DNA from 2 places in the Streptomyces sp. NPDC020597 genome. Region 2 is predicted to be linked to the other one. Evidence: riboswitches for the same ligand, from Rfam matches in the RefSeq annotation. Region 2 holds a riboswitch; the other holds the start of a gene.
The links. A riboswitch is a leader RNA that binds a small molecule or an ion and turns the genes downstream of it on or off. The one in region 2 is predicted to bind S-adenosylmethionine.

Region 1: it holds a riboswitch for S-adenosylmethionine, as region 2 does, so the genes downstream of both, ACH4ZA_RS13275 (aminotransferase class V-fold PLP-dependent enzyme) here and thrC (threonine synthase) in region 2, are expected to answer to the same signal.

The regions. Positions count from the first base shown of each region.
Region 1 is NZ_JBIRUL010000006.1:172,118-186,586, reverse strand. It holds gene ACH4ZA_RS13320 (MATE family efflux transporter) at 1-960, opposite strand, end outside; gene ACH4ZA_RS13315 (PadR family transcriptional regulator) at 1,081-1,617, shown strand; gene ACH4ZA_RS13310 (hypothetical protein) at 1,748-2,950, opposite strand; gene ACH4ZA_RS13305 (NlpC/P60 family protein) at 2,990-4,012, opposite strand; gene ACH4ZA_RS13300 (NlpC/P60 family protein) at 4,209-5,243, opposite strand; gene ACH4ZA_RS13295 (NYN domain-containing protein) at 5,459-6,802, opposite strand; gene ACH4ZA_RS13290 (hypothetical protein) at 6,872-7,111, opposite strand; gene ACH4ZA_RS13285 (rhomboid family intramembrane serine protease) at 7,294-8,085, shown strand; gene ACH4ZA_RS13280 (Lrp/AsnC family transcriptional regulator) at 8,082-8,363, shown strand; gene ACH4ZA_RS13275 (aminotransferase class V-fold PLP-dependent enzyme) at 8,781-10,145, opposite strand; SAM riboswitch class IV at 10,326-10,442, opposite strand; gene trpD (anthranilate phosphoribosyltransferase) at 10,518-11,582, opposite strand; gene ACH4ZA_RS13265 (cytochrome bc complex cytochrome b subunit) at 11,729-13,375, opposite strand; gene ACH4ZA_RS13260 (Rieske 2Fe-2S domain-containing protein) at 13,372-14,430, opposite strand; gene ACH4ZA_RS13255 (c-type cytochrome) at 14,427-14,469, opposite strand, start outside.
Region 2 is NZ_JBIRUL010000003.1:117,081-131,549, forward strand. It holds gene ACH4ZA_RS06690 (1-phosphofructokinase family hexose kinase) at 1-608, opposite strand, end outside; gene nagA (N-acetylglucosamine-6-phosphate deacetylase) at 747-1,994, opposite strand; gene ACH4ZA_RS06700 (ROK family protein) at 1,994-2,953, opposite strand; gene ACH4ZA_RS06705 (extracellular solute-binding protein) at 3,146-4,408, shown strand; gene ACH4ZA_RS06710 (DUF3263 domain-containing protein) at 4,451-4,732, shown strand; gene otsB (trehalose-phosphatase) at 4,762-5,628, shown strand; gene ACH4ZA_RS06720 (trehalose-6-phosphate synthase) at 5,616-7,031, opposite strand; gene ACH4ZA_RS06725 (glucosyl-3-phosphoglycerate synthase) at 7,170-8,114, opposite strand; SAM riboswitch class I at 8,279-8,434, shown strand; gene thrC (threonine synthase) at 8,453-9,751, shown strand; gene ACH4ZA_RS06735 (MoaD/ThiS family protein) at 9,748-10,023, shown strand; gene ACH4ZA_RS06740 (cold-shock protein) at 10,475-10,681, shown strand; gene groL (chaperonin GroEL) at 11,106-12,728, shown strand; gene ACH4ZA_RS06750 (hypothetical protein) at 12,835-13,668, opposite strand; gene ACH4ZA_RS06755 (DUF397 domain-containing protein) at 13,947-14,153, opposite strand; gene ACH4ZA_RS06760 (helix-turn-helix transcriptional regulator) at 14,137-14,469, opposite strand, start outside.

The sequences.
Region 1 (14,469 bases), on a different contig from region 2:
CTGCAACCCGATCGCCCGCCGCACCCGCGCGGTCGCGGCCGCTCCCGGGCGCAGGGCCGGCGTTCCGGCCGCGCCCAGCGTGTGCGCGGTGTGGATGGACGCCGCCTGGCGGACCGCGTAGAACGCCATGGTCGCCACGTACAGGACCTTGTAGGCGATCGCGTAGGCGGCAACCGCCGTCACTCCGAGCCTCGCCACGACCGCCACCAGGGCCAGCGTTCCGGCCTGCCGCACGGTGAAGTCCGCCGACATGGGCAGCCCGGTGGTCAGCGTCCGCCGCAGGGAGGCGGCGACGCCGAGGGCGGGCGGGGCGCCGGCGGCCTCCCTCGGCAGGGGGGCGCGGCGCAGGGCGAGCAGCCCGGTCACGAGGGCGACGGCCCGGCACGCCACCGTGGAGGCGGCGGCGCCCGGGACGCCGTACAGGTGGATGAACAGCGGGTCGCAGAGCAGGATGAGGCCGTTCGCCAGCAGGGCCAGTCGCATCGGGGTCCTGGTGTCGCCCGCGCCCTTGAGGATGCCGTCCACGAGCTGCTGGGCGAAGAAGACGGCGATGCCCGGCATCGAGACGGCGAAGTAGGAGACGGCGAGCGGGAGGGCCGGGCCGCCGTCCCCGCCGAGGACCAGCCGGGACAGCGGCTCGCGCAGCAGGAAGCCGCCGGCCGCGACCACGGGGGTGATCGCCGCGCACAGCGCCCAGCCGCCCCGGACCGCCGCGCGCACCGCCGCCGGGTCCCGCGCCCCTCGGGCATGCGCGACCAGCACCGTCGTCCCCGAGGCGAACACCAGCGCGACGCCGAGCAGCACGTTCTCGGCGTTGGTCGCGACCGCGACGGCGGCGACCGCCGGCCCGCCGAGGCGGGACACCCAGAACGTGTTGATGATCCCGGCGGCCACGGAGGACAGCAGGGACAGGTAGACGGGGTGGGCGAGCGAGACGAGTCGTCTGCGATGGCTGTCCATGACGGATCCCCCCTGGGACGGGCCGCCCCGGCGCGCGACCCTGATCGAGATGTCGGATACCTCTAATCGAGGTAGCTCGATAAGAGGTAACATGGGGACGCCGAGACCGCAAGGAGTGTCATGCTCGAGCTGTCGATCCTCGGGTTCCTCGCCGAGGAGCCCCTGCACGGGTACGAGTTGAAGGAGCGCATCAAGGCCCTGACCGGCCACGTCCGCCCGGTCAGCGACGGCGCCCTCTACCCGGCGATCAACCGGCTCGTCGCCGCCGGCACGCTCGACCAGCACACCGAGGACGGCGCGAGCGCGGCCCCCCGCCGGGTCCTGACCCTCACCGAGCAGGGCCGCGCAGACCTGCTGGAACGCCTGCGGCGGCCGAAACAGGCCGAGATCACCGACCAGGTCCGCTTCAACACCGTCCTGGCGTTCCTGCGGCACCTGCCCGACCGCCGGGAACAGGCCGCCGTCCTGCAGCGCCGCCTGGACTTCCTGCAGACGCCGACGAGCTTCTTCTACGACGACGGCGAGCCCGTCCGGGCGGAACAGGCGCACGACCTGTTCCGGCAGGGCATGCTGCGCGTCGCGCGGGCCACGGGCCGGGCGGAGCGGGACTGGCTGCACGAGGCGATCGCGGAACTGACCCGCCCGGACCCCGGGTGACCGCGCCGCTTCGCCGCGGACCGGGCCGAACCGGCCCCGCGGGCAGTCCCGCCGGCCCGCAGTCCCACTGATCCGCAGTCCCGGCGGCCAGCAGTCCCGCCGATCCGCAGTCCCGCCGGTCCGACGCGGGTCAGCCGAGCTGCGACTTCAGATAGCCCTGCCAGTCCGCCGTGAACTGCGCCAAGGTGACCCCGAGCACGTCGCGCAGGGCGCCCTCCACCGCGCCCGGCCGCTTCCCGTGCTCCCCCACCGCCCGGTAGAAGGCGTCCATTCTCACCTCGCCCCACCGGTCGGCGATCATGCGGCAGGCCAGCCAGCCGCCCTCGTAGGCCGTGGCCAGCCGCTCGGTGTCGCCGGAGAAGCCGAAGTCGCCGTCGGCGGGCAGCGCCGCCGGCGCCCTCCCCTCGGCGACGGCGCGCTGGAGTTCCGGCGCCGCCTCGGCGGGCGTGCGGCCGGTGTCGCGGTAGCCGACCCAGTCGGCGTACCCCTCGGACAGCCACAGCGGGGTGGCGGCGTTGGTGTGGGCGCGGGTCGCGACGTGCGTCGTCTCGTGCGTGAGGACCACCTGCCGGCCGACCCGGCCGAGCATGGCGTACGCGTCGGGATTGACGATGACCCGGTCCGCGGGGGCCTTGGCTCCGCCGCCCGTCTCGCCGGTCGTGACCGCGGCTATCCCCCGGTAGGAGGAGGGCGGTGAGCCGAGCAGCGCCGCCATGCCGTCCAGCGACTTCGGCACGAGGACGACGACACGCCCGGCCCAGTCGGTGCCCCACGCGGCCGAGACCGCCGGGACGGCGTCGTCGGCCAGTCCGGCGAAGGCCCGCAGCCGCTCGTCGGTCTGACCGACCCCCAGCACCAGGCTGTGGGCGCCCCGCACGACCCGTACCGCGCCCTGGTCCCAGAGCTGCTGGGCGGTCCTGGCGGCGGGCTTCTCCGAAACCACCGACCACCGCCCGGAGCCGTCGCGGGCCAGGCGCAGGGTGCGGCCCACGGTCACCGGCGCCCGGTCGTAGCCCGCCACCCGGTAGCTCAGCTCGGCGTCGGCGGTGGCGGCGTCCCCGGCCCGGTGCAGCGCCGCCACCCGGTACGACCAGGTCGCCAGCGGCACGGCCCGCAGCGCGGCGTACCCGGTCGCGGTCCCGGTGGCCGCGTAGGCGCGCGGGTCATGGCCGAGGACCGCCGCGGCCCGCCGGTCGAGGACCCGCTGGACGTCGGCCCGCGCACCGTCCGGTCCGGCGCGCCCGCCGCAGGCGACCAGCCCGACGAACAGCGGGGCCAGCAGCAGACAGAGCCCGCGCACCCCGGCGCCGCGCGCCCGCCTTCGACCAGCCATTCTCCCGATCGTACGGCGGCAGCGGCGCGCGGGACCCGGTCAGGGCCTGGTGACGGACGACACCGGCATCATCCCGACCGGGTCGTAGCGCACCGGCGCGCCCGGGTAGGGGGCGTGGATGACCTGCCCGTTGCCGACGTACATGCCGACATGACTGGCGTCGGAGCGGTAGGTGACGATGTCGCCGGGCTGCGCCTGGGAGAGCGGCACCCGGCGTCCGGCGTGCGCCTGGGCCTGCGAGGTGCGCGGCAGCGAGACGCCGGCCTGTGCGTACGACCACTGCATGAGACCCGAGCAGTCGAACCCGGAGGGGCCGTTGGCGCCCCAGATGTACGGCTTGCCGAGCGCCGAGCGCACCGCGGCCACGGCGGCGGCCGCCCGCCCCGACGCCGGGACGGCCCCGGTGAGGTCCGGCAGGCCGTCGCGGCCGGACCGGGAGGCCCGCTCGTAGGCGGCGCGCTCGTCGGACGGCAGCGAGTTGAGCAACTGCCGCGCCCTGGCGAGTTTCTGCTCCACGGTCTGCTTGTGCCGGGTGACCGCCTTGCGGCTCTTCTCCAGCTCGGCGAGCTTGCGGGCGGCCTCGGAGCGCTCCTGGGTGAGCTCGCGCAGCGCGCCCTGCAGGGTGCGCAGTTCGCCGGCCTGACGGGCGGTGATGCGGTCGAGGACGGACGCCTTGGCGAGGTATTCCTCGGGGTCGTCGGAGAACAGCAGCGCCAACGAGGGGTCGAGGCCGCCGGAGCGGTACTGGGCGCCGGCCAGCGAACCGAGCTCCTCGCGCATGCCGTTGACGCGCTCCTGCTGGCGGGCGATGTGGTCCTGTGCCAGGCCGACCTGCTTCCGCAGGGCGTCGGCGCGCTCACCGGCCTCGTTGAAGGCCTCGGTGGCCTTCTCGGCCTCCGTGTAGAGACGGTCCACCTCGGCACGGGTGTCGTCGTGCGGCGCGGCCGTGGCCGGTACGGCGGAGACGGCGCCGAGTGCGGCTGCCGCGACGGACAGCACGCTCAGGGCGCTGCAGGCGCCCCGGTCGAACCCGGACTGTGCAAGGCGACGATGGGACCCCACGGGAAGCCGCGCTCCTTCCACCGGCGGACAGAACGCGGCAGACAGTAGCCCCGCGACGGGGGGTCGGCCAAAGACCTCGGCGGGCACGCACAGTGACGCCCCGCCGCTGACGCAGGTCACCGGCGGGGCGCGGGGTCACTTCGGGTCGCCACGATTCGCCCGTTCGGGCGGCGTGGTGTCCTGATCTTGAGGACGATCAGATCCTGACGCCGAACTGGAAGGGCATGTTGTTGATCGACTCGTAGCGCACGACGGTGTTGGTGCGCGGGGCGTGCAGCACCTGGCCGTTGCCCGCGTAGAGGCCGACGTGGTGCAGGTCGCCGTAGAAGATGACCAGGTCGCCGACCTTGAGGTCGGACTTGCTGTAGATGCGCGTGCCGTCGTTGGCCTGGTCCTGCGAGATGCGCGAGATGTGGACGCCCGCCTGGGCGTAGGCCCAGGAGGTCAGGCCCGAGCAGTCGTAGGTGGCGGTGCCGGTGGCGCCGTACTGGTACGGCTTGCCGAGCTGGGTCTGGGCGGCCCGGAAGGCGGCCATGGCGAAGCCGGAGCCGGGCGGGGTGTCGCCGAGGTCGACCCGCTGGCCGGCGTCGCGGCTGGCGCGGGCGTCGGCGGCGGACAGGGCCGCCTTCTCCTTGGCGGTCAGCGTGTTGAGGAGCTTCTGCGCCTCGGCCAGCTTCCCCTGGACTTCCTTCTTCTTCTTGCCCAGTTCGGTGCGGGTGGTGGCGAGGTCCTTGAGCTTGGCGGACGCCTCGCTGCGCTCCTGGGCGAGTTCGCGCTGCTTCTCCTGGATCTTCTTCAGCGCCTCGACCTGCTGGGCGCTGAGCTGGTCGGCGGCGGACGCCTTGTCCAGGTAGTCGTCCGGGTTCGAGGACAGGAGCAGCTGCAGGGAGGGGTCGATGGAGCCGGTGCGGTACTGGGCCGCGGCCGCCAGGCCCATGGAGTCGCGCAGCTCGTTGAGGTCCGCCTGACCGCGGGCGACGTTGTCCTGGATGGTGGAGATCTCCTTCTGGAGCTTCTCCTGCTTCTCCTTGGCCCCGTTGTACGTCTCGGTGGCCTGCTCCGCCTCTTCGTAGAGCTTGTCGACCTTGCTCTTGACCTCGTCCTTGCCGAGCTTCTCGCTGGGGGCCGCGTTGGCGGCCTGTGAACTCAGCACGACGGCAGCGGCGGCTGCGGTGGTCAGCACGGTCACGCGCGCGCGACTCGGCTGCTTCGGTCGACGATGGGACGCCACGGAGACGGGCTCCTTCTTTTGAGTGATCACCCGTTTGGAGGTTCGATCACCAGACCTTAGTGACCTCTCCGTGATCAGTTCAAATCCCCCGGCAGAAAAAACCCATCACGCAACGCAGTTTTTTCACACAACTCACGTGCAGTGATTGACCGATTGACGCTACGTTGCGTGACGATTCCGCCAATTCGGTCATTGGGCCCGCATTTTCCACCTTCTCAGGACAGTCGCTTCAGAAGCACCGCGGAAGCCACCGGCCGGGCGCCCGCCTTCGCGATGCCGTCGGCGACCTCGCGGTCGGTCGAGGCGACGATGACCGGCCGGCCGGGCGGCTCTGCCCGCACCAGCTGCCGGATCAGCTCGTCGGCCGTGACGCCCGGCTTGGAGAACAGCACCCGCACCCCGCGCGGCGGGGCGAGCAGCACCGGAGCGACGAGTTCGGCGCCGTCGAAGACACAGGTGACCTCCGCGCCGGTCTGCGCGGCGAGTTGCGAGAGCTGGCCGAGGAGCCGCAGCCGCTGCTTCTCCAACGGCATCTGCGGATAGCCGGTCTTGGTGACGTTGTAGCCGTCGACCACGAGATGCGCCTGCGGCAGTGCGAGCAACTGGTCGAGAATGGCCGGATCGTGCTCCGACAAGGCCCGTGCGGCGATGTCCTTCGGGGTCATTCGTCCCGGTTCGACCGCGTCGACGGTCTCCGCCGGCCGCACCGACACCGGCGGCAGCGCCAGCTCGCGCCGCAGCCCCTGAGCGGCGTCGAGCACGGTGTCCAGCAGCAGCCGCACCCGCATGTCCTCGACGCTGCGGCCCTCGCGGGCCGCGCGCCGGGCGGCCTCCAGAGCGGCCTCGGCCTCACCCAGGCGCGCCTTCAGCCGACGTGACTCGCTCTCCGCGGCGGACACCTGGGTGTGCCCCTCGGCGCGCACGGTCTCCATCTCGCTCTGCACCTTGCGCAGGGCTGCCTCACCGCGCTTGACGTCACTGAGCGCCGACCGCAGCTTGCGGTGCAGCGACTCCGTCTCCTTCTTCGCCGCGTCCAGCTCGGCGCGCAGCCGCTCGGTGTCCGCCCGGGTCTGCTCACGCGCCCGCTCGAGCTCCTCGCGCAGCCGCTCCAGTTCGGCGCGGCTCTCCTCGTCGGCCCGCTCGGCGTCGGCCCGCTGGGCCTCCTCGCCGGCCGACGCCACCAGCTTCACCCAGCCGACGGGCCGCAGAACATAGGCCGCGGCCGCCACGTCGAGCGGGTCCGCGGCCGGGGTGGGGGCACCGGAGTCGAGGGCGCCGGACAGTTCCGGCTGGGCCTCTCTGAACTTCTCGGCGATGCGCTGCCTGAACAGCGAATCGGTCTCCAGCGCGGCCGCCATCGCGTTGCCCGCGAACTTGGCGCGCCGGTTGGGCGCGAAACGGGCGTACTGACGCAACTGGGCGGGCAGTTCACCGACGGTCAGTCCGCCGAAGCCGTCGGAGACGATCGTGACGACCCTGCGCCGCACGCCGTCCGGCAGCGGACGGTCGAGCATCTCGGCGGCGCCGTCGCCCGGCCCCCCGCCTGCGCTCTCCACCATCCGTCACACCCCAATACTGTGGGAGCCCGCCCCCACTCTCGACGTCGCTCGAGCGGGGGGACCCCGTCGTCAGGAACCGGCGCCCGGCCGATCCACGAGTTCCACCTGGTCCACGGCGTTGCACCAGCGACAACGCACCGACTCGATGGTCTCACTGACCACCTCGCGCTCCTCGACCTTCGGCTCGCCCGCGAGGTCCAGGTGCACGTACTCGACGACCTTCGACGAGCGCGTCACGTCGAACCGCGTGAGGTTGCCGCAGAGAGTGCAGCGCCACCGCGTGGCGGCGGTCGGCAGGGGAACCGTCATCGTGACTTTCCACTTCCTTCTGGTGTCGTGCTCGCTGTGCCGGGTCGGGCCGGAGGCTCCCCCGTGCGTGTGGCTCGTAACCCTACGGCCTGGCGGGTACCCTCCGCCCGTCCGTCCACGGGGGCCGACCGGCGGCGAGGCGCTCCGGGCACGTGCGTCCCGTTACGTCATGCTCTGTACCCATGATCAGCAACTGGAACGGGAACAGGGCGGTCGGCAGGGCGCTCAGGAACCCCTCGGCGCCGGTGACCTACGGACTGATCGCCCTGTGCTGTCTGATCTTCCTGATCAGCCCCGCCTCGGGCCTCGATCCGGCGTACGGGGCCGGCGACGAGCTCGCGGCCGCCCAGCGGGCCTACTTCCGGCGCTGGGGCGTGGTGCCCGCCGAGCTCTTCACGGGCGCGCCCCGGGCCGTCCTCACCCCCGCGACCGCCCTCTTCGTCCACGGCAGCTGGGTGCACCTGCTGGGCAACATGCTCTTCCTCTACGTCTTCGGGGCGATGACGGAGGACCGGATGGGCCGCGCCGAGTTCGCGCTCTTCACCGTCGGCTGCGGCTATCTGGCCCTGCTGGGCTACGCCGCCGCCAACGCCGGGTCGTCGCAGTCCCTGGTCGGCGCCTCCGGAGCGGTCTCCGCGGTGCTCGGCGCGTTTCTGTACCTTTTCCCCCGGGCGCGGGTCACCAGCCTCCTTCCGTTCCTGTTCTTCCTCCCGCTGCGCTTCCCGGCCTGGGTGCTGCTGCCCTTCTGGGCGGCCCTGCAGTGGGCGGCGGCGGGACAGGCGCCCAGGGGTCCGGGGGTGGCGTATCTGGCGCACCTGGTGGGTTTCGGCCTCGGGCTCCTCTACGCGTGGGCCCGTTTCGGGATCGGGAAAGGCCCCACGGACCGCCCGGGCAGGGCGGCGGCGGGCGACGGGCGGGCGGCTAGAGTGAAGGCCGCCCCAGCTCCGGCCTCCGAGGGAGAGAACCAGCCGTGATCACCGCGATCGTCCTCATCAAGACCAGCGTGGACCGGATCCCCGAGATCGCCGAGCGGATCGCCTCGCTGGAGTCCGTGAGCGAGGTCTTCTCCGTCACGGGGACCTACGACCTCATCGCGATGGTCCGGGTGAAGCAGCACGAGGACCTCGCCGAGGTCATCCCGGGCAGCATCAGCAAGATCCCCGGAGTCGAGGGGACGGACACCCACGTCGCGTTCCGCACGTACTCGCAGCACGACCTCGAAGCGGCGTTCGCCATCGGCTTGGACTCGTAGCGGGGGGCTCCGCCGGTTGGGCGGGTGGTCGCGCAGTTCCCCGCGCCCCTGAAGGAGACGAACCCGGCCGGGGAGCCGAACGAGCCGTCCCCCGCGGCGCCCCGCGAGGGGCCCTGGGGGACGCGGGCGGGTGATCGTTCGATGTGGCTGGGCGCGCCGTTCCCCGCGCCCCTGAAGGAGACGAACCCGGCCGGGGAGCCGAACGAGCCGTCTCCCGCGGCGCCCCGCGAGGGGCCCTGGGGGACGCGGGCGGGTGATCGTTCGATGTGGCTGGTCGCGCAGTTCCCCGCGCCCCTGAAGGAGACGGCCCCGGCCGGGGAGCCGAACGAGCCGTCCCCCGCGGCGCCCCGCGAGGGGAAGCCTGCGGGGCGTGGGCGCGTGACGGTTCCATGTGGCTGGGCGGGTGGTGGGCAGGGGTCAGTTCAGTGCGGGGACGCAGCGGCCGTTCTCCGTGCGGTACCGCCACTTCGCTCCCTCGGTCACCAGCTCGCGGACCGCGGTCACGAAGCGTTCGACGTGCTCGTCGGGGGTGCCCGCGCCGAAGCTCACCCGGATGGCGTTGAGGGACCTCTCGCCCGGAGCCGCGTCGGGGGCGCCGCACTCGCCCTGCGCCTCGGGGGCGCCGCCCAGGAGGGTGCGGACCAGGGGGTGGGCGCAGAAGAGGCCGTCGCGGACGCCGATGCCGTACTCGGCGGACAGGGCCGCGGCGAGGTGGGAGCTGTTCCAGCCCTCGACGACGAAGGAGATCACGCCGACGCGCGGCGCGTCGTCGCCGAAGAGGGACAGGATCCGCACCTCCGGGACCTCCGCGAGGCCGGTGCGCACCTTCTCGATCAGGTGCCGCTCGCGTGCCACCAGGGTGTCGAAGCCGGCCTCGGTGAGGGCCCTGCAGGCCGACGCGATGGAGTAGGCGCCGATCACGTTCGGGGAGCCGGCCTCGTGGCGGGCCGCGCTCTCGTGCCACTCCACGTCCACTCCCCCGTCCTCGCGCCGGGTGACCTTGCGGCTGGCGCCGCCGCCCGCGAGATAGGGGTCCGCCGCGGCCAGCCAGTCCGCGCGGCCGGCCAGCACGCCGGAGCCGAAGGGGGCGTACAGCTTGTGGCCGGAGAAGGCGATCCAGTCGACGTCGAGGTCCTGCACCGACACCGGGTGGTGCGGGGCCAGCTGGGCGGCGTCGAGGACGATCCGGGCGCCGTGGGCGTGCGCAGCCGCCGCCAGCTCGCGCACCGGCCACAGCTCACCGGTGACGTTCGAGGCGCCGGTGACGCAGACCAACGCCGGGCTGTGCGGGTCCCGGGCGGCCAGGGCGCGCTCCAGGGTCTCCACTGCCTGGCCCGGGGTGCGCGGGGCGTCGAGGTAGCCGACCCGGGCGTCCTGCCAGGGCAGCAGCGCGGCGTGGTGCTCGGTCTCGAAGACGAAGACCTGGCAGTCGGCGGGCAGGGCGCGTGCCAGCAGGTTGAGCGAGTCCGTCGTCGAGCGGGTGAAGACCAGCTGGTCGTCGGGGCGGCAGTCGAGGAACTCGGCGACGGTCCTGCGGGCGTTCTCGAAGAGGTCCGTGGAGAGCTGGGAGAGGTACCCCGCGCCGCGGTGCACGCTGCCGTAGTACGGCGCGTAGGCGGCGACGTCGTCCCAGACGCGCTGGAGGGCGGGGGCGCTGGCGGCGTAGTCGAGGGCCGCGTAGGCGACCTCGCCGCCGGTGACGAGCGGAACGGTGACATCCCGGCCCAGAACATCCAGGGGGGCACAAACAGGGCGGAGGGCGGCAGCGGTGGAGACGGACATGGCGAACTCCCGTGAGAGGAAAGGGGGAACCGCCGTGCGAGCGGACATGGCTCGAGCACGGAGGAAGATGAAAGGGGGGTGCGGAGGCGGGGCTCTACGCCCTAGCGCATTCGCTTGCTCACAGGAGACTCCCTCGGACGACCCAGGACCCCTGGCGTTCTCACTCGAAAGAGTGCGAGGGATCCGCGCTTGCCGTGGACCTCGTTGCCCACGGCCTGGTCTTCACCCGGGGCACCCCGCCACGGACGGAGGGTTGCCGGACAGTCGGCCGGGGCCTCATGACTGTCACTCATGACCTGGTACAGGAACCTACGCGAGCCGATCACGGTCCCGCAACCCGTGTCCGGATGGCGGGACCGCGTCTCACCGGCGTCAGGCGTTGCTGGCGGCCACCCAACGCTCCAGCGCCCGCTTGGCCGCGCCGGAGTCCAGCGACTCCGCGGCCCGCGCCATGCCGGCCCGGATCTCCTCGGCCAGCGTCCCGCCGCCCGGCTCGAGCGCCACGAGCGCCGCCGCCGAGTTCAGCACCACGGCGTCGCGCACCGGACCGCGCTCGCCCTCCAGCAGACGGCGGGCGACCTCGGCGTTGTACGAGGGGTCCCCGCCCCGCAGGGCCTCCACCGGCACCAGGTCCAGGCCGACGTCGCGCGGGTCGAAGGACTCCTCGGTGACCTTGCCGTCGCGCACCACCCAGACCCGGGAGGTGGCCGTCGTGGTCAGCTCGTCGAGGCCGTCGTCACCCCGGAAGACCAGGGACGAGTTGCCGCGCTCGGCGAAGACGCCCGCGACGACCGGCGCCATGAGCGGATCGGCGACGCCGACGGCCTGTGCCCGCACCCTGGCGGGGTTGGTCAGCGGGCCGAGGATGTTGAACACCGTGCGGATGCCCAACTGGCCGCGCGCAGCGCCGACATGACGCAGCGCCGGATGGAACTTGATCGCGAAGCAGAAGGTGATCCCGGCCTCCTGCGCCACCTCGGCCACCCGGCGCGGGGTCAGTTCGAGGTTGACGCCGAGCTTCTCCAGCACGTCCGACGCGCCGGACGCGGAGGACGCGGCCCGGTTGCCGTGCTTGACGACGGTGGCGCCCGCCCCGGCCACGACGATCGCCGACATCGTGGAGATGTTGACCGTCTTCGCGCCGTCGCCGCCCGTGCCGACGATGTCCACGGTCGGCCCCGGCACCTCGATCAGGTTGGCGTGCTCGTACATCGCCCGGACCAGCCCGTTGATCTCCTCGACGGTCTCGCCCTTGGCCCGCAGCGCCACCACGAATCCGGCGATCTGCGCGTCGGTGGCCTCGCCGCGCATGATCCGGTCCAGCGCCCAGAACGTGGCGTCCGCACCCTGGTCGCGGCCGTAGAGCAGGCCGTTCAGCACCTCGGGCCAGGAACGGCCCGCCGCGGTGTCGCCTCCAGCGGGGGTCACAGCGCTCATCAGCCGCTCCTGGGTGTCGTACGGATCTTCCGTGGGTGCCGTGGAAGACGTGTGTGCCCACCCTATCCAGCCGACGGGCACGGCAAAGGGCCCCGTCCGACAACCGGACGGGGCCCTTACACCGTGGCGTGGCGACGCCTCGACGATCAGTGGTGGCCGTGGCCGCTCGTGATCTCCTTGTACTCCTCGACGGTGGGCTTCGGGATCTGCTGGTCCTCGCCGAAGTACGCTCCGCTGATCTTGGCGCGGAGCTTCTCCTTGCCCGTCACCTTGCGCTCGACGCCGTTGTCGTCGACCGTGGCGCCGATCGCGGCCGGCTCGTACTGCTCGTGCGCCGTGAGCGTGTGCAGCTGCTCCTGGCTGAGCGGCTCGTGGATCTCGATGAACTCACCGTGCGGCAGGCGCTTGATGGTGCCGGTCTCCCGGCCGTGCAGCACCTTGTCCTTGTCGCGGCGCTGCAGACCGAGACAGATCCGCTTGGTGAGGATGTACGCGAGGACCGGTCCGACGAAGAAGAAGATCCGGACGAACCAGGTGATCGAGTTGATCGACAGGTGGAAGTGGGTGGCCCACAGGTCGTTGCCACCGCCGACCAGCGTGATCATGTACATCGTGACCCAGGCGACGCCGAGCGCCGTACGGGTCGGGGCGTTGCGCGGGCGGTCCAGGATGTGGTGCTCGCGCTTGTCGCCGGTGATCCAGGACTCGATGAACGGGTAGAGCGCCAGCGCCGCGAGGACCACGCCGAACAGGACCAGCGGGATGAAGACGCCCAGGACGAGCGTGTGACCCCAGAGGTTGATCTCCCAGCCCGGCATGAAGCGGATCAGGCCCTCGGCGAAGCCCATGTACCAGTCGGGCTGGGCGCCGGTCGACACCTGGTCCGGACGGTAGGGGCCCATCGCCCAGATCGGGTTGATCTGCGCGATCGCCGCGATGACCGCGATGACGCCGAAGACCAGGAAGAAGAAGCCTCCGGCCTTCGCCATGTACACGGGCAGCAGCGGCATGCCGACGACGTTCTTGTTGCTCTTTCCGGGGCCCGCGAACTGCGTGTGCTTGTGGTAGAAGACCAGGATCAGGTGGCCCACCATCAGGCCCAGCATGATGCCGGGCAGCAGCAGGATGTGGATCGAGTAGAACCGCGCCACGAAGTCGTGGCCGGGGAACTCGCCGCCGAAGAGGAAGAACGAGATGTACGTGCCGACGACCGGCATCGACAGGATCGCGCCCTGCGTGAAGCGGACACCGGTGCCGGAGAGCAGGTCGTCCGGGAGCGAGTAACCGGTGAAACCGGTGAACATGCCGAGGACGAACAGCAGGAAGCCGAACAGCCAGTTGACCTCACGCGGCTTGCGGAACGCACCCGTGAAGAACACGCGCATCATGTGCACGAACATGCCGGCGAGGAAGATCAGCGCCGCCCAGTGGTGGATCTGCCGGATGAGCAGACCGCCGCGCACGTCGAAGGAGATGTGCAGGGTCGAGTTGAACGCCTCGGACATCAGCTGTCCCTGGAGCGGGACGTAACTGCCGTGGTACTCCACCTCGTTCATCGACGGGTGGAAGAACAGCGTCAGGTACACACCCGTCAGGATGATGATGATGAAGCTGTACATGCACACTTCGCCCAGCATGAACGACCAGTGGTCGGGGAAGATCTTGCGCATGTTGGCCTTGGCGAGGGAGTAGATCCCGAGCCGGCCGTCGGCCCAGTCGGCGATCCGCTCGCCGGCCGGAGCCTTCCCGCGTGCGCGGGACTCGTTGCTCTCGTGGTTCTCTGTGGTGCTCATCCGCGCTCCCAGAAAGCAGGACCGACGGGCTCCTCGAAGTCGCCGCGCGCCTCGAGGTAGCCCTCGTCGTTCACGCCGATGCGCAGCTGCGGCAGGGCGTGACCGGCGGGACCGAAGATCACTCGGGCGCCGTCGGAGAGGTCGAAGGTGGACTGGTGGCAGGGGCACAGCACGTGGTGCGTCTGCTGCTCGTACAGGGAGATCGGGCAACCGACGTGGGTGCAGATCTTCGAGTACGCCACGATGCCGTCGTGCGACCACTCGAGCTCGCGCTTGTCCTTGATGTTCTCCGGCTGGAGCCGGACGATCATCAGGGCCGCCTTGGCGATCTCGTTCTGGAAGTCCTCGTCGTGCTCCTCCAGGCCCTCGGGCTTGGCGAAGGTGAGAGAACCGACGGCCACGTCCGAGGGACGCAGCGGCTCGTTCGTGTTCATGTTGACGAGCAGCTTGCCCTTGGCCCACAGCGTGTGCCGCAGCTTGTCCTCGGGCAGCGGGCCGAGGTCGCGCAGCAGCACGACTCCGGAGAGCGGCACCAGGGCGACCGCGCCGAACAGCGTGTTGCGGATCAGCTTGCGGCGGCCGAACGCGGACTCCTTGGCGCCCTGCCGGAAGTCCGCGTGGACCTTGGCGCGGACCTCGGGGCTCGCGGCGATCGGGTGGCGCTCGTCGGCGACCTCCACGTCCGACATCAGGGTGCGGGCCCAGTGGACCGCGCCGGCGCCGATGGTGAACAGCGCCGTGCCCAGCGTCAGACCCAGCGCGAAGTTCAGCGCGCTGAGGTGGCCGATCGGGAACACGAAGATCGACTTGTCGGCGGGGATCGCCACGTACGAGGCGATGAAGCCGACCGTGGCGAGCATCGACAGCGTGAACAGGAAGGCGACCGCACGCTCGGACCGCTTGGCGGCCCGCTCGTCGATGTCCTGGACGCGGTGCTCGTGGGGCGGCAGACCGGGGTCGGCGAACGGGTTCCGCTCGTCCGCGACGTCCACCGCGCCGTGCGCGTGGCCCTGCTCTACGGGCAGGTTCTCTTCTGGAATGTCTTGGCTACTCATGACTTCTTGGCCTTTGCGGTCCGAGCGGCGACCCAGACG
Region 2 (14,469 bases):
TCGTGGGAGCCGGTCAGTTCGGCCAGTTCGTCCGCGTCCGGCTTGACGACGTCCGGGCGGGCGGCGACGCCCCGGCGCAGCGGCTCCCCGCCGGTGTCCAGCAGCACGGGGACGCCCGCGGCCCGTGCCGCCCGTATCAGGCCCGCGTACGCTCCCACCGGCACTCCCGGCGGGAGGCTGCCGCACAGGGCCACCGCGTCGGCGCCGGCGAGCAGCCCTTCGTACGCCTCCCGGAAGGCGGACCACTCGGCCGGGGTGACGAGGGGGCCGGGTTCGTCGAAGCGGGTGGTGTCGCCGGTGCGGGTGTCGACGACGGCGACCGTGCGGCGGGTGGCGCCGGCGACCGGCACGAGCGCGTCCACCACGCGCGCGTGCGCGTTCCCGGCCGTCGCGGTGAACAGGTCCCGTACGATCCGGCCGGTGGCCCCGCCCGCGAAACCGGTCACCGTCGCCTCGTGACCGAGGGCGGCGAGCAGCCGCGCGACGTTCAGGCCCTTGCCGCCGGGCCGTTCCCGCACGTCGGTGACCCGGTGCAGGGAGTGCGGGACGAGGGCCGGCACCCGGTGGACGACGTCGAGCGCGATGTTCAGCGTGACGGTGAGGATCACCTGGTGCGGCCTCCCCCGAAAGCGTGCGTCGATGGCTTGATCCGGATCCTGTGCGGCGTCCGGTGGCCCGATCATGCCAAAGAGACGGTGGTCGGCCCAGTCCTCGGGCCGGCCACCGTCGTCGTGCGGGCGGGTGTTTCAGGCCAGGTCGGGAGCCACCACCCAGGCGCCCTTGCGCATCACGCCTCTGACCTCGAAGGCGTCGTCCAGCAGGACCAGGTCGGCGTCCTTGCCCGGCTCCAGGGAGCCGACGCGGTCGGCCAGGCCCAGCAGGCGGGCCGGGTTGGCGGACAGCGCGGCGACGACGTCCTCGACGGGGAGGCGGTCGATCGTCACCGCCCGCTGGAAGGCGCGGTCCAGGGTGAGGGTGGAGCCGGCGATGGAGCCGCCCTCCACGAGACGGGCCACGCCCTCGCTGACCTCGACCGCCAGCGGACCGAGCAGATAGCGGCCGTCGCCGATGCCGGCGGCGTCCATCGCGTCCGTGATGAACGCGACCCGGCCCGGGCCCGCGTGACGGAACGCCAGCTCGAGTGCGGCCGGGTGCAGATGCGTGCCGTCGTTGATCAGCTCGACCGTCACCCGCTCGTCCTGAAGGAGGGCGGCGATCGGGCCGGGGGCGCGGTGCCCGAGGGGCGGCATCGCGTTGAAGAGATGGGTGGCGACGGTGGCTCCGGCCTCGATGGCCTGAACGGTCTGCTCGTAGGTGGCGTCGGTGTGGCCGACGGCCGCGATCACGCCGTGCTCCGCCAGCAGCCGTACGGAGTCCAGGCCGCCCGGCAGTTCGGTCGCCAGGGTGACCATCCTGGCGTGGCCGCGCGCCGCGTCGACCAGCTTGCGCACCTCCGCCGGGTCCGGGTCGCGCAGCAGGGCCTCGGAGTGCGCGCCCTTGCGGCAGGGCGAGATGAACGGGCCCTCGAAGTGGATGCCGGCCAGGTCGCCCTGTTCGGCCAGTTCGCTCAGCAGGCCGGCCTGGCGGACGAGGACGTCCATGTCGTCGGTGACGGTGGAGGCGACGAGCGTGGTGGTGCCGTGCGACCGGTGGGTGCGGACGGCTTTCAGGACGTCCTCGGCCGAACCGGAGAAGGAGGCTCCGCCGCCGCCGTGGTTGTGCAGGTCGACGAAGCCGGGGACCAGCCAGTGGCCGGACACGTCCAGCACGTCGGTCACGTCGGTCACGTCGGATGCGTCGAACGCGGCGGACGCGCCTTCGGCGTCCTGACCGGTCCCGTGCCGGGGCGCGGCCGTGATCTTCGTGCCGGTGACGGTGACGCGGCCGCCCATGACCGTGCCCGTCGGCAGGACCACCCTGGCGCCGGTCAGCGCCTGCGGGCGGTGCGAGGTGGTCGGCTGCGCAGTTCCCCGCGTCCCTGGGGGAGTGGCCATCAGGGTGTTACCTCCATGCCGTCGGTCGTGTTGAGGAGATCCCAGGCCAGGAGGCCCGCGCCGAGGCATCCGGCGCTGTCGCCCAGGGCCGCCGGAACGATCTCCGGCAGCTTCTGGAAGGTCACGCGCCGCCGGACGGCGTCCCGCAGCGGTGTGAACAAGGCTTCCCCCGCCTCGGCGAGGCCGCCACCGATGACGAGCGTGCGCGGGTCCAGCAGGGTGAGGCCGGTGACCAGTCCGTCGGCGAGGGCGTCCACGGCCCCCTGCCAGACGCGGACGGCCTCGGGGTCGCCGGACGTGAAGGCCTTCGCGCAGTCCGCGGCGTCCGCCTGCGGGTCGCCGACGGCCGCCGCCCACGCCTCGCCGACCGCCGCCGCGGACGCGAACCGTTCCAGGCAGCCGCGCTGCCCGCACGGACAGGGGGCGCCGCCTGGCCGTACGACGATGTGGCCGATCTCGCCCGCGAAGCCGTGCGCGCCCGCCTCCACCCGGCCGTCGACGCCGATCGCGCCGGCGATGCCGGTGCCCAGCGCCACGAACAGGAAGCGGTCCGCGCCGCGGGCGGCGCCGATCCGGCCCTCGGCGAGACCGCCGGTGCGCACGTCGTGGCCGAGGGCGACCGGGGCGCCGAGGCGTTCGGCGAGCCGGGCGCGCAGCGGCACGTCCCGCCAGCCCAGGTTGGCCGCGTAGACGGCGACGCCGCCGGCCTCGTCGACGATGCCGGGCACGGCGACGCCGGCCGCGGCGGCGGGCTCGCCGAACTGCCGGGCGCCGTACCGGCGCAGGTCGGCGGCGAAGTCGAGGATGCCGGCGACCACGGCGTCGGGTCCGCGCTCGCGGCCGGTGTCCCTGCGGGCCCGGTGCAGCAGTGTGCCTCCCCCGGAGGGGGGACCCCCAGCGCCGATCAGGGCGGCCTTCATCCCGGTGCCGCCCACGTCCAGGGCGATGACATGTCTCACGGGGGACAGTGTGGACCGAGGAACCGCGAGAGGTCTAGTCCACTCGCGGTTGTGGGGGTACCGTGCCGGACCGGAGGCCCGGAGAGGTCTGGACCATATGGTGTGGTGTAGACCTTGATCCGGATATCGGTCCATTGGTATGAGCAATCAGTTGGGAGCAGTGCGGTGCAGCGGCGGGCACGAAAGTCAGCAATGATCACGGCAGGTGTGGCGGGGGTGTCCGCGCTCGGCCTGGCCGCGGTGCTCACCGGCTGCGGACTGACCGCCGGCTCCGACGACGTCACCCTCAGACTCGTCGCCGCCGACTACGGCGACAGCAGCGCCAACAGCTCGAAGAAGTACTGGGACGGACTTGTCGCCGCGTACGAGAAGGACCACCCGGGGGTCACCGTCGACGTGAGCGTGTACTCCTGGAACGACGTCGACGCGAAGGTCAAGGCCATGGTCGACGCGGGCGACGCCCCCGACATGGCCCAGATCGGCGCCTACGCCGACTACGCGGCCGACGACCTGCTCTACAAGGCGGGCGACGTGCTCTCCATCCCCGTCGAGGCCGACTTCGTGCCCCAGCTCGCCCGGGCGGGCCAGGTGCGCGGCGTGCAGTACGGCATGCCGTTCGCCTCCTCCACCCGGCTGCTGTTCTACAACAAGGCCCTCTTCGCCCGGGCCGGCATCAGCGCGCCCACCACCTGGGCCGAGCTCGCGAAGGACGCGCGGGCGCTCAAGAAAGACGGCGTGAAATACCCCTACGCCCTGCCGCTGGGCCCCGAGGAGGCGCAGGCCGAGACCCTGCAGTGGCTGCTCAGCGGCCGGGGCGGCTACACCCAGACGGTCAGCAGCTACAGCTTCGACTCCGCCGAGAACGTCGAGACCCTCGACTGGCTGAAGACCGACCTGGTCGGCAAGGGCCTGACCGGGCCCGTCGCGCCGGGCAAGCTGAACCGGGCCGCCGCGTTCGCCGCGTTCGCCGCTGGAGACGTGGGCATGCTCAACGGGCACCCCTCGCTGATGAAGGCGGCGGCCGCCAAGGGCGTCGAGTTCGGCATGGTGCCGATGCCGGGCGTCGACGGCCCCAGCAAGACCTCCCTGGGCGTCGCCGACTGGATGACCGCCTTCAAGCGGGGCGGACACGGCGACGAGATCGGCGACTTCCTCGACTTCGTCTACAGCGAGAAGAACGTGCTGGACTTCTCCCACGAGTACGACCTGCTGCCGGTCACCACCTCCGCGTCCCAGGTCATGGGCTCGGCCGAGGAGGACGCCGACCTGAAGCCGTTCCTGGCGGAGCTCCCGCTGTCCGAGAGCTACCCCGTCGGACGGACCTCGTGGGCGAAGGTCAGCTCGGAGATCAAGAAGCGGATCGGCCGGGCCGTGACCGCGAACGGCAGCCCCGCCGACGTGCTCGGCGACCTGCAGACCACCGCGACGACACTGGAGAGCGCCGCCGGCGAATGAGCCGGACGAGTCGATGTCACCGGCGGGCGTTACCGTGCGGGCATGGAGGCAGGCAGCGAGGCGGGCGGCGGCGCGGCAGACGAGCGGCGGGCGGGCACGGACGGACTGGGGGCGCGGGAGCGCGGCATCCTCGCCCTCGAACGGCGGGGCTTCCTGGGACCCGGCGCGAAGGAACGGGCGATACGCGAGGAACTCGACCTGTCCCCGGTGCGCTACTACCAGCTCCTCAACGCCCTCCTCGACGACACCCGCGCGCTGGCCCACGACCCGGTGACGGTGAACAGGCTGCGCCGGGTGAGAGAAGCGAGACGGACGGAACGTTAGCGACGGCGCTCGCTGGTTATCGTGCCTGTATGGGCACCCCACAGACGCACTCCCCGGCATCCGGCCCCCTTCCCGTTCCGGTGACCCCGGCCGGCCGCGCGGCGCTCGACGCGATCGTCGGCCGCCCGGGGGCCGCCCTCGTCGCCCTCGACTTCGACGGCACCCTCGCCCCCATCGTCGAGAACCCGCAGGACGCCCGGGCGCACCCCGACGCCGTCCCCGCGCTCGCCGCGCTCGCCCCGAAAGTCGCCGGCGTGGCCGTCGTCACCGGCCGGCCCGCCGAGGTCGCCGTACGGCACGGCGGATTCGCCGGGGTCGAGGGACTGGGCCGGCTCACCGTGCTCGGCCACTACGGCGCCGAGCGCTGGGACGCCCGCACCGGCGCCCTCAGCGCCCCCGAACCGCACCCCGGCGTGGCCGCCGTCCTGGCCGCGCTCCCGCGGGTCCTCGCGGCCGCCGGAGACCGGCCCGGCGTCTGGATCGAGGAGAAGGGCGGCCGTGCCGTCGCCGTCCACACCCGCCGCGCCGACGACCCGCAGGCCGCCTTCGACGCCCTGCGCGGCCCCCTCACCGACCTCGCGGCCCGGCACGGCCTGATCGTCGAACCCGGCCGTATGGTCCTGGAGCTGCGCCCGCCGGGCATGGACAAGGGCGTGGCCCTGCTGGACCACGTCCGCGAGACGGGCGCCAGGTCCGTGCTCTACGCCGGCGACGACCTCGGCGACCTCCCCGCGTTCGCCGCCGTCGAGAAACTGCGCGCCGACGGCGTGCCCGGCCTGCTGGTGTGCAGCGGCAGCGCCGAGGTCGGCGAACTGGCCGAGCGCGCGGACCTCGTCGTCGACGGACCCGCCGGGGTCGTACGGCTGCTGCGGCAGCTGGCCGCTCAGCTCGGCTGAATCGCGCGCAGGGCGTTCAGCTGGTCCAGGAACCAGCGGGCCGGGGGCAGCGCGGTCGCCGCGGCGGACAGCCGCTTCGTGCGCTCGGCCCGCTCCTCCGGCGCCATGGACAGCGCCTCGTGCAGGGCGCGGGCGGTCTCCAGGACGTCGTACGGGTTCACCGTGAGGGCGTCCTCGCGCAGCTCCCAGTACGCGCCCGCCTCCCGGGACAGCACCAGCGCGCAGCCCTCGTCGGAGACGACCGGGACCTCCTTGGCGACCAGGTTCATGCCGTCGCGGATCGGGTTGACCAGCGCGACGTCCGCGAGGCGGTAGGAGGCGAGGGAGCGGGCGAAGTCGTCCTTGAGGTTCAGCAGCACCGGGGTCCAGCCGGGCGTGCCGTAACCGGCGTTGATCTCGTCCGTCAGGCGCCGCACCTCGGCCATGTAGTCCCGGTAGACGGCGAGGTCCTGGCGGGAGGGGTAGGCGAACGCCACGTGGACGACGCGTTCGCGCCACTCCGGGTGGTCGTCGAGGAGCTGCCGGTAGGCCAGCAGCCCGCGCACGATGTTCTTCGACAGCTCGGTGCGGTCGACGCGGACGATGGCCTTGCGCCCCTCGCCGATCTCCTCGCGCAGCGCCGCCATCCGCTCCTCGACGTCCGGCCGGTGCGCGCGCTCGCGCAGGAAGTCGGCGTCCGCGCCGAGACCGTGCACGCCGACCTCGGCGCCGCCCAGGCCCCCGGTGGACTGCTCGCAGCACGCGGTGAAGGCGTCCGCCCAGCGCCGGGTGAGGAAACCCAGCCGGTCCGCGCCCAGCATGCCCCGCAGCAGCTGCTCACGGATGTCCCGCGGGAGCAGGGCGAAGTAGTCCGGGGGCGCCCACGGCGTGTGCGAGAAGTGCCCGATCCGCAGGTCGGGACGGAGCTCGCGGAGCATGCCGGGGACGAGACACAGGTGGTAGTCCTGGACCAGCACCGCCGCGCCGTCCGCCGCATCCTCGGCGAGCGCCTCGGCGAAGGCCCGGTTGTACGTCTCGTACGCGGCCCACTGGCGGCGGAACTCCGCGTCGAAGACCGGCTCCAGCGGGGTCTGGTACAGCAGGTGGTGGACGAACCAGAGCACCGAGTTGGCGATGCCGTTGTACGCGTCGGCGTGCACGTCGGCCGGGACGGGCAGCATGCGCACGCCCTCCTCGCCGACCCCGCGCCGGACCGCCTCGCGGTCGCCGTCGGAGAGCGCCGAGCACACCCACAGCGCGCCGACGTCGGGGCCGATGGCCGACAGACCGGAGACCAGTCCGCCGCCGCCGCGTCTGGCGTGCAGCGAGCCGTCCTCGCGCACCTCGTAGGAGACCGGACCGCGGTTGGACGCGACCAGCACCTCGGCGCCCCGGGCGGCAGACGTGTCGTGCGTGGAAGCCATAGACCTCAACCTAGCCCGCTCCGTAAACGCTCAAACGTACGGTCGCGCCGAGTGGAGGGGCCGTATCCGGCCGTAACGCCGCCGCCGGCCGACGCGAACCGGCCCGCCGCGGGGGGACCGCGGGCCCGCGGTACGGGCTCAGGCCACCCTGCGCCGCGCGTACTCCGCGATGTCCGTCATAGGCGGCCGTTCCTCCGTGTCCACGGAGTGGGTGTGCGGCTCGAAGCCGTCCGGGCCGCGCTCGAACTGGGTGAGGGCGGGGCGGACCAGATGGCCGCGGGCCAGCCGCAGCTGGGCGGTGCGGTAGATCGCCGCCGCCATCCGGCCCAGGGCCTGGCCGTCCTGGTGGCGGTGCTTGCGCACGCCGACGTCGACCTGGGCGAGAGCGTCGAGACCCACCAGGTGCAGGGCGTCGACCAGCATGCCCAGCTCCACGCCGTACCCCACGGGGAAGGGCAGCTGCTCCAGCAGGCTCCGGCGGGCCGCGTACTCGCCGCCGAGCGGCTGCACGAAACCGGCGAGCTGCGGCCAGTGCATGTTGAGCAGGGGGCGGGCCATCAGCTCGGTGACCCGGCCGCCCTGACCGGCCGCGCCGCCCAGCGGGCGGTCGTACATGGCCTTGACCAGGTCCACGTCCGGATCGGTGAGCAGCGGGCCGACGATCCCCGAGACGAAGTCGGAGGAGAACTCCCGCAGGTCGGCGTCGATGAAGCAGACCACGTCCCCGCGGGTGACCAGCAGCGAACGCCACAGCACCTCGCCCTTGCCCGGCACGGCGGGGATGCGGGGGAGTATCTCGTCGCGGTGGACGACGCGCGCGCCCGCCGCCGCGGCGACCGCGGACGTGCGGTCGGTCGATCCGGAGTCGACCACCACGATCTCGTCGACGAGCGGGACCTGCTGCATGAGGTCGTGACGGATCACGGCGACGATCTCGCCGACCGTCTCCTCCTCGTTGAGCGCGGGCAGCACGACGCTCACCGACTGGCCGGTGCGCTGTTTCGCGGCGAGAATCCGGTGCAGCGGGCGGTCCGTCAGGGACCAGGAACGGGTGCTCAGCCAGCGCTCGACTTCTTCCAGCACGTCGGCGGCTCCTCTGCGTTCTCTCGGCGAGTACGGTCCTGCGTGATCCATCTCGCGGTTCGGACGACTATCTCAACTGTCCTGGCCTTCGGTTACAGTCTTGAACAACGCGGGTGACCATCGCATGTCAGGGTCATCGGCCGCACAGATCAACAACTGCATACCGCTCATCCAGAGGGGCAGAGGGACACGGCCCGATGAAGCCCCGGCAACCCTCCAGTCGGTTCTCGTAGATCAATGCTGATCGTTCAGCGAGGCTCCCGGCTCGGGAAGGTGCCAAATCCGTCTCACGGCGAAGTGCGTCGTGAGGAAGATGAGGAGAAAGGGCCTCGCCTCACATGGCTGCGCAGACTGTTGCAAGCACCACGGACTCTACGACCTCCGCTGTCGACCTCGGTCCGGCCACCGCGTTGAGCTGCCGCGAGTGCGGCCACCGCGTCCCCCTCGGCCCGGTCTTCGCGTGCGAGGAGTGTTTCGGCCCGCTCGAGATCGCGTACGACTTCTCCTCCTACGACACGGAGGAGCTGCGAAAGCGCATCGAGGCGGGACCCGCGAACGTCTGGCGCTACGCGCCGCTGCTGCCCGTCCCGGCGGACGTGGCCGACAAGCCGAACATCAACCCCGGCTGGACCAAGCTCGTGCAGGCCGACAACCTCGCCCGCGAGCTGGGCGTCGACGCCGGCAAGCTCTTCGTCAAGGACGACTCCGGCAACCCGACCCACTCCTTCAAGGACCGGGTCGTCGCCCAGGCCATCGAGGCCGCCCGCGCGTTCGGCTTCACCACCCTCTCCTGCTCCTCCACCGGCAACCTGGCCGGCGCGGTGGGCGCCGCCGCGGCCCGCGCCGGCTTCCGCTCCTGCGTGTTCATCCCGCACGACCTGGAGCAGGGCAAGGTCGTCATGGCCGCGATCTACGGCGGCGAGCTCGTCGGCATCGAGGGCAACTACGACGACGTCAACCGCTTCTGCTCCGAGCTCATCGGCGACCCGGCGGGCGAGGGCTGGGGCTTCGTCAACGTCAACCTGCGGCCGTACTACGCCGAGGGCTCCAAGACGCTGGCGTACGAGATCTGCGAGCAGCTCGGCTGGCGGCTGCCCGACCAGCTCGTCGTGCCGATCGCCTCCGGCTCGCAGCTCACGAAGATCGACAAGGGTCTGCAGGAGCTGATCAAGCTCGGGCTGGTCGAGGACAGGCCGTACAAGATCTTCGGCGCGCAGGCCGAGGGCTGCTCCCCGGTGTCGGTCGCCTACAAGGCCGGACACGACGTGGTCCGCCCGCAGAAGCCGAACACCATCGCGAAGTCGCTGGCCATCGGCAACCCGGCGGACGGTCCGTACGTCCTCGACATCGCGCGGCGGACGGGCGGCGCGGTGGAGGACGTGAACGACGAGCAGGTCGTCGACGCGATCAAGCTGCTGGCGCGCACCGAAGGCATCTTCGCGGAGACGGCCGGCGGCGTGACCGTGGGCGTGGCGAGGAAGTTGATCGAGAACGGTCTGCTGGACCCGACGAAGACGACCGTCGTCCTGAACACCGGCGACGGCCTGAAGACCCTGGACGCGGTGGCCGGCACCGGACTCACCGCGACGATCCGCCCGAACCTGGACTCTTTCCGAGAGGCTGGCCTCGCATCATGAGCGTCACTGTTCGCATCCCGACCATCCTGCGCACCTACACCGGCGGTCAGGCCGAGGTCTCGGCCGAGGGCGCGACCCTCGGCGAGGTCATCTCCGACCTGGAGAAGAACCACACCGGCATCGCCGCGCGCGTCCTGGACGACCAGGGCAGGCTGCGGCGGTTCGTCAACGTGTACGTGAACGACGACGACGTCCGCTTCGAGCAGGGTCTGGACACGGCGACTCCGGCCGGCGCCGGCGTGTCGATCATCCCGGCCGTGGCCGGCGGCTGACCGCTGTTCAGTACCCGCCGGTAGTAACCGTCGGTAACAGCGATTACCGAGAGTTCATCGAATTGCCCTCTCCGCGATAGAAGCGGAGGGGGCAATTCAGTGTGGTTGAGCGCGGTACAGTTGGGGAACCCGGTCCTGATCACCGGTTCCGGAGCCTTTTATTTCCGCCCGTGCCCGACAAGAAGCAGCCAAAGTGTGCGCTGCTTATGCGGCTTATGTGGCTTTTGCAGGGCCCGACTTGCCCTGAATTCTGGCGAATTTGCGCCACATTCCGGATCTCGCGCGACCAGAATTCTCGTCCGACTGACCTGTTGCAGAGGGCAGTTGGGCAGATACATTCAGCCGCGGTCGACGCGTTCCGGCGCACGCCCCCAACCAACTGGGGGGTGAGGTCTGACCCGGATCCACGAAGTGTGGATCTGTGCAAGGGCCAGTAATAGGGGAGTTAGGCATGGCTCAGGGCACCGTCAAGTGGTTCAACGCGGAGAAGGGGTACGGCTTCATCGCGGTCGACGGTGGTGCGGATGTTTTCGTCCACTACAGCGCGATTCAGATGGACGGCTACCGCACCCTGGAAGAGGGTCAGCGGGTCGATTTCGAGATCTCGCAGGGCCAGAAGGGGCCGCAGGCGGACATGGTCCGTCTCGCGACCGGCTGAAGCACGCGCCGACTGACAGCGTCGTTCTTCTGTTTCATCTTCGAAGGGCTCGCGCCTCCCGGGGTGCGAGCCCTTCGGCATGCCCCGGGACGGCGACGCGGGGCGGCGGGCGAGGGGTGAAGGCCGTGGGCGAGCGGCGGGGGGCGGGAGTCCCGGACCGGCCTCCTCGACGCCCTGCCGAGGGGCGCGCGCCGTCCGGACGCCCCCTGTTCACCTGCGGATCGTCCCGAGGCGCTTGCACTCGGCATGGGCGAGTGCTAATCATTGGCGTTAGCACTCTGAAGGTGAGAGTGACAACGAAGGACCGGGTCGGTGAGGCCCGCAGGCCAGGTGGGGCAAGGAACCACATGGCCGGCGAGCCGTCCGTCGCGGGCGCGGGCGCGGTCCGAAGGAATCACCCCCAGTCCTGGAGGGACCACTTCACATGGCCAAGATCATCGCGTTCGACGAGGAGGCGCGGCGCGGCCTCGAGCGCGGCATGAACCAGCTCGCGGACGCCGTCAAGGTGACGCTCGGCCCCAAGGGCCGCAACGTCGTCCTCGAGAAGAAGTGGGGCGCCCCCACGATCACCAACGATGGTGTCTCCATCGCCAAGGAGATCGAGCTCGAGGACCCGTACGAGAAGATCGGCGCCGAGCTGGTCAAGGAAGTCGCGAAGAAGACGGACGACGTCGCCGGCGACGGCACGACCACCGCGACCGTCCTCGCCCAGGCCCTCGTCAAGGAAGGCCTGCGCAACGTAGCCGCCGGCGCCAACCCGATGGCTCTCAAGCGCGGCATCGAGAAGGCCGTCGAGGCCGTCTCCGGCGCCCTGCTCGAGCAGGCGAAGGATGTCGAGACCAAGGAGCAGATCGCCTCCACGGCCTCCATCTCCGCCGCCGACACCCAGATCGGCGAGCTCATCGCCGAGGCGATGGACAAGGTCGGCAAGGAAGGCGTCATCACGGTCGAGGAGTCGCAGACCTTCGGTCTGGAGCTCGAGCTCACCGAGGGCATGCGCTTCGACAAGGGCTACATCTCGGCGTACTTCGCCACCGACATGGAGCGTATGGAGGCCGTCCTCGACGACCCGTACATCCTGATCGCGAACTCCAAGATCGCCAACGTCAAGGACCTGCTCCCGCTCCTCGAGAAGGTCATGCAGGGCGGCAAGCCGCTGCTGATCATCGCCGAGGACGTCGAGGGCGAGGCCCTGTCGACCCTGGTCGTCAACAAGATCCGCGGCACCTTCAAGTCCGTCGCGGTCAAGGCCCCGGGCTTCGGCGACCGCCGCAAGGCGATGCTGAACGACATCGCCATCCTCACCGGCGGCGAGGTCATCTCCGAGGAGGTCGGTCTCAAGCTCGAGAACACGACCCTCGACCTGCTCGGCAAGGCTCGCAAGGTCGTCATCACCAAGGACGAGACGACCATCGTCGACGGCGCCGGCGACTCGGACCAGGTCGCGGGCCGCGTCAACCAGATCCGCGCCGAGATCGAGAACAGCGACTCGGACTACGACCGCGAGAAGCTGCAGGAGCGCCTGGCGAAGCTCGCCGGCGGTGTCGCGGTCATCAAGGCCGGCGCCGCCACCGAGGTGGAGCTCAAGGAGCGCAAGCACCGCATCGAGGACGCCGTCCGCAACGCGAAGGCCGCCGTCGAGGAGGGCATCGTCGCCGGTGGTGGCGTGGCGCTCATCCAGGCGTCCGCCGTCTTCGAGAAGCTGGAGCTCGAGGGTGACGAGGCGACCGGCGCCAACGCCGTGCGCATCGCGCTCGAGGCCCCGCTCAAGCAGATCGCCGTCAACGGTGGTCTCGAGGGTGGCGTCGTCGTGGAGAAGGTCCGCAACCTCCAGGTCGGCCACGGCCTGAACGCAGCGACCGGCGAGTACGTCGACATGATCGCCGAGGGCATCATCGACCCGGCGAAGGTGACGCGTTCCGCTCTGCAGAACGCCGCCTCCATCGCCGCGCTGTTCCTCACCACCGAGGCCGTCATCGCCGACAAGCCGGAGAAGGCCGCCGCGCCCGCCGGCGGCGGCATGCCGGGCGGTGACATGGACTTCTGATCGACCTGACGGTTGATCGTCTGTCCTTCGACCGAGGGCGGCACCTCCCGGAAACGGGGGGCGCCGCCCTCGGGCTTTTCTCCGGGGTGCCCGAGGGCCGTCCCACTCATCGGGGTGTCGGCTTCCTTTCCGGGCGCTGCTGGGACATCGCCGCACGAATCCCGGCCGCACGCGTGTGGACAGCGACGGCGGGGAGGGGCGCAGGGGGATTCACGGGCGCGCGTTCGCCCCGGCAGCCACGACAGATGCCCCCGGGTAGGGCTTCCGGGTGCCCGGGGACCCCGCACTCCGTGCACTCCAGACGGCGGCGAGGCGGGGGCGGGGCCGGTGGCGTCGGGGGCGGGATCTTGTCCGTCAGGCGGCGGTTGAGCAGGGCCGCCGGGCTGTGGACGGGGGTGGGCAACCCGGCGGTGAGCGCGGCGAGGAGCGTCTCCTCCGTGGCTCCCCGCGCGAACCACTCCTCCACCAGCGGGGCGAGCCGCGCGCAGTCGGCGGCGGAGAGGGAGAGGGCGGGGGTCGTGCGGCCGAGGGCGGCGAGGAGGATGTGGGCGCGGGTGCGCGTGGTCCGGGCCGGGTCGGGCGGCTGCTCCGGCTCCGGTACGTCACCCCGGGTGAAGCTCGCCCACCAGCCGTCGTCACGCGCCGTGCGGGTGAACCACGTTCGGGTGATCCAGCGGAATTCGCCCGAGGCGGTTTTCAGCCGTTCCCGTCCCCGCCTCAAGTGGCCCGCCCGCTGGATGCGGTTGAGGGCGGTGCGCAGCGCGCACTGGCCGTACGGGAGTTGCTTGGCCAGCGACTTCACCGAGATGTCAGTGCCGTCGGGGAGGCGGTCGATGTAGGCGGCGATGGCCGCTTCGCGGGGTGGCAGGTGCGCAAAGTCGCGCTTCGTGCGGGGGAGTTGGTCCGCAGCGGCCCGCTTTCCGTAGCCCGGATTGGCCATCGGGTGCGGGGATGCGTGCGAGGGCAGGGGTGCGGTACTAGGCTTTGCGTCAGCCACAGGTCGATGCTCTCGATCGATCTCGTAGGTCAGGCCCCCGTAGGTGTTGGAGCACCGGCGGGGGCTGTTTCGTTGTGCGCACCGTAAAGCCTGGTGACCTTCCGTGGCAAACCGGTCGCTGCGCGTCAACTCTTTGGGTGGGAGGGTGGGTTGAGGCCCTCCACCCATTCCCTGGAAAGAGCGCTCGGGGCTGGGCGCTTGAGCTTCGGGGCGGGCGCGGGTCAGCCGGCCTTGATGTTCTCCACGAACGCGGACCAGGCCTGGGCCCGGAACACGAGCTTCGGGCCCAGGGGGGCCTTGGAGTCCCGGACGGGGATGAGGGTGGGGTGGCCGAGGGCGACCTCCAGGCAGTCGGCGCCACTGCCCCCGCTGTAGCTGGACTTGTACCAGGCAGCTGCGTTCAGGTCGTACTCAGCGATGCTCCTCATGGGCGTAATCCTGCGCCATCGCCTCAATGAGGGCCAGGGAGTCCTTGGGGGAGAGCGCGCAGGCAGTGAGCAGTTCGAAGGCATGCTTCTGGCGGCCGACGGTGGCCGGGTCGTCCTCCAGACGTCCGGTGCCGACGTGCTCGAGGAAGACCACGGGCGGGGCGTCCTCGAAGTCCATCAGCTTGATGGCACCCTCCATGGAAGAGTGCGCCCCTATGTTGAGTGGCAGTACCTGCACGATCACGCGGTTTTCGCGGGCCAGATCGGCGACGTGACGCAGGGATTCCGCCATCACCGCAGCTCCACCTGTCACTCG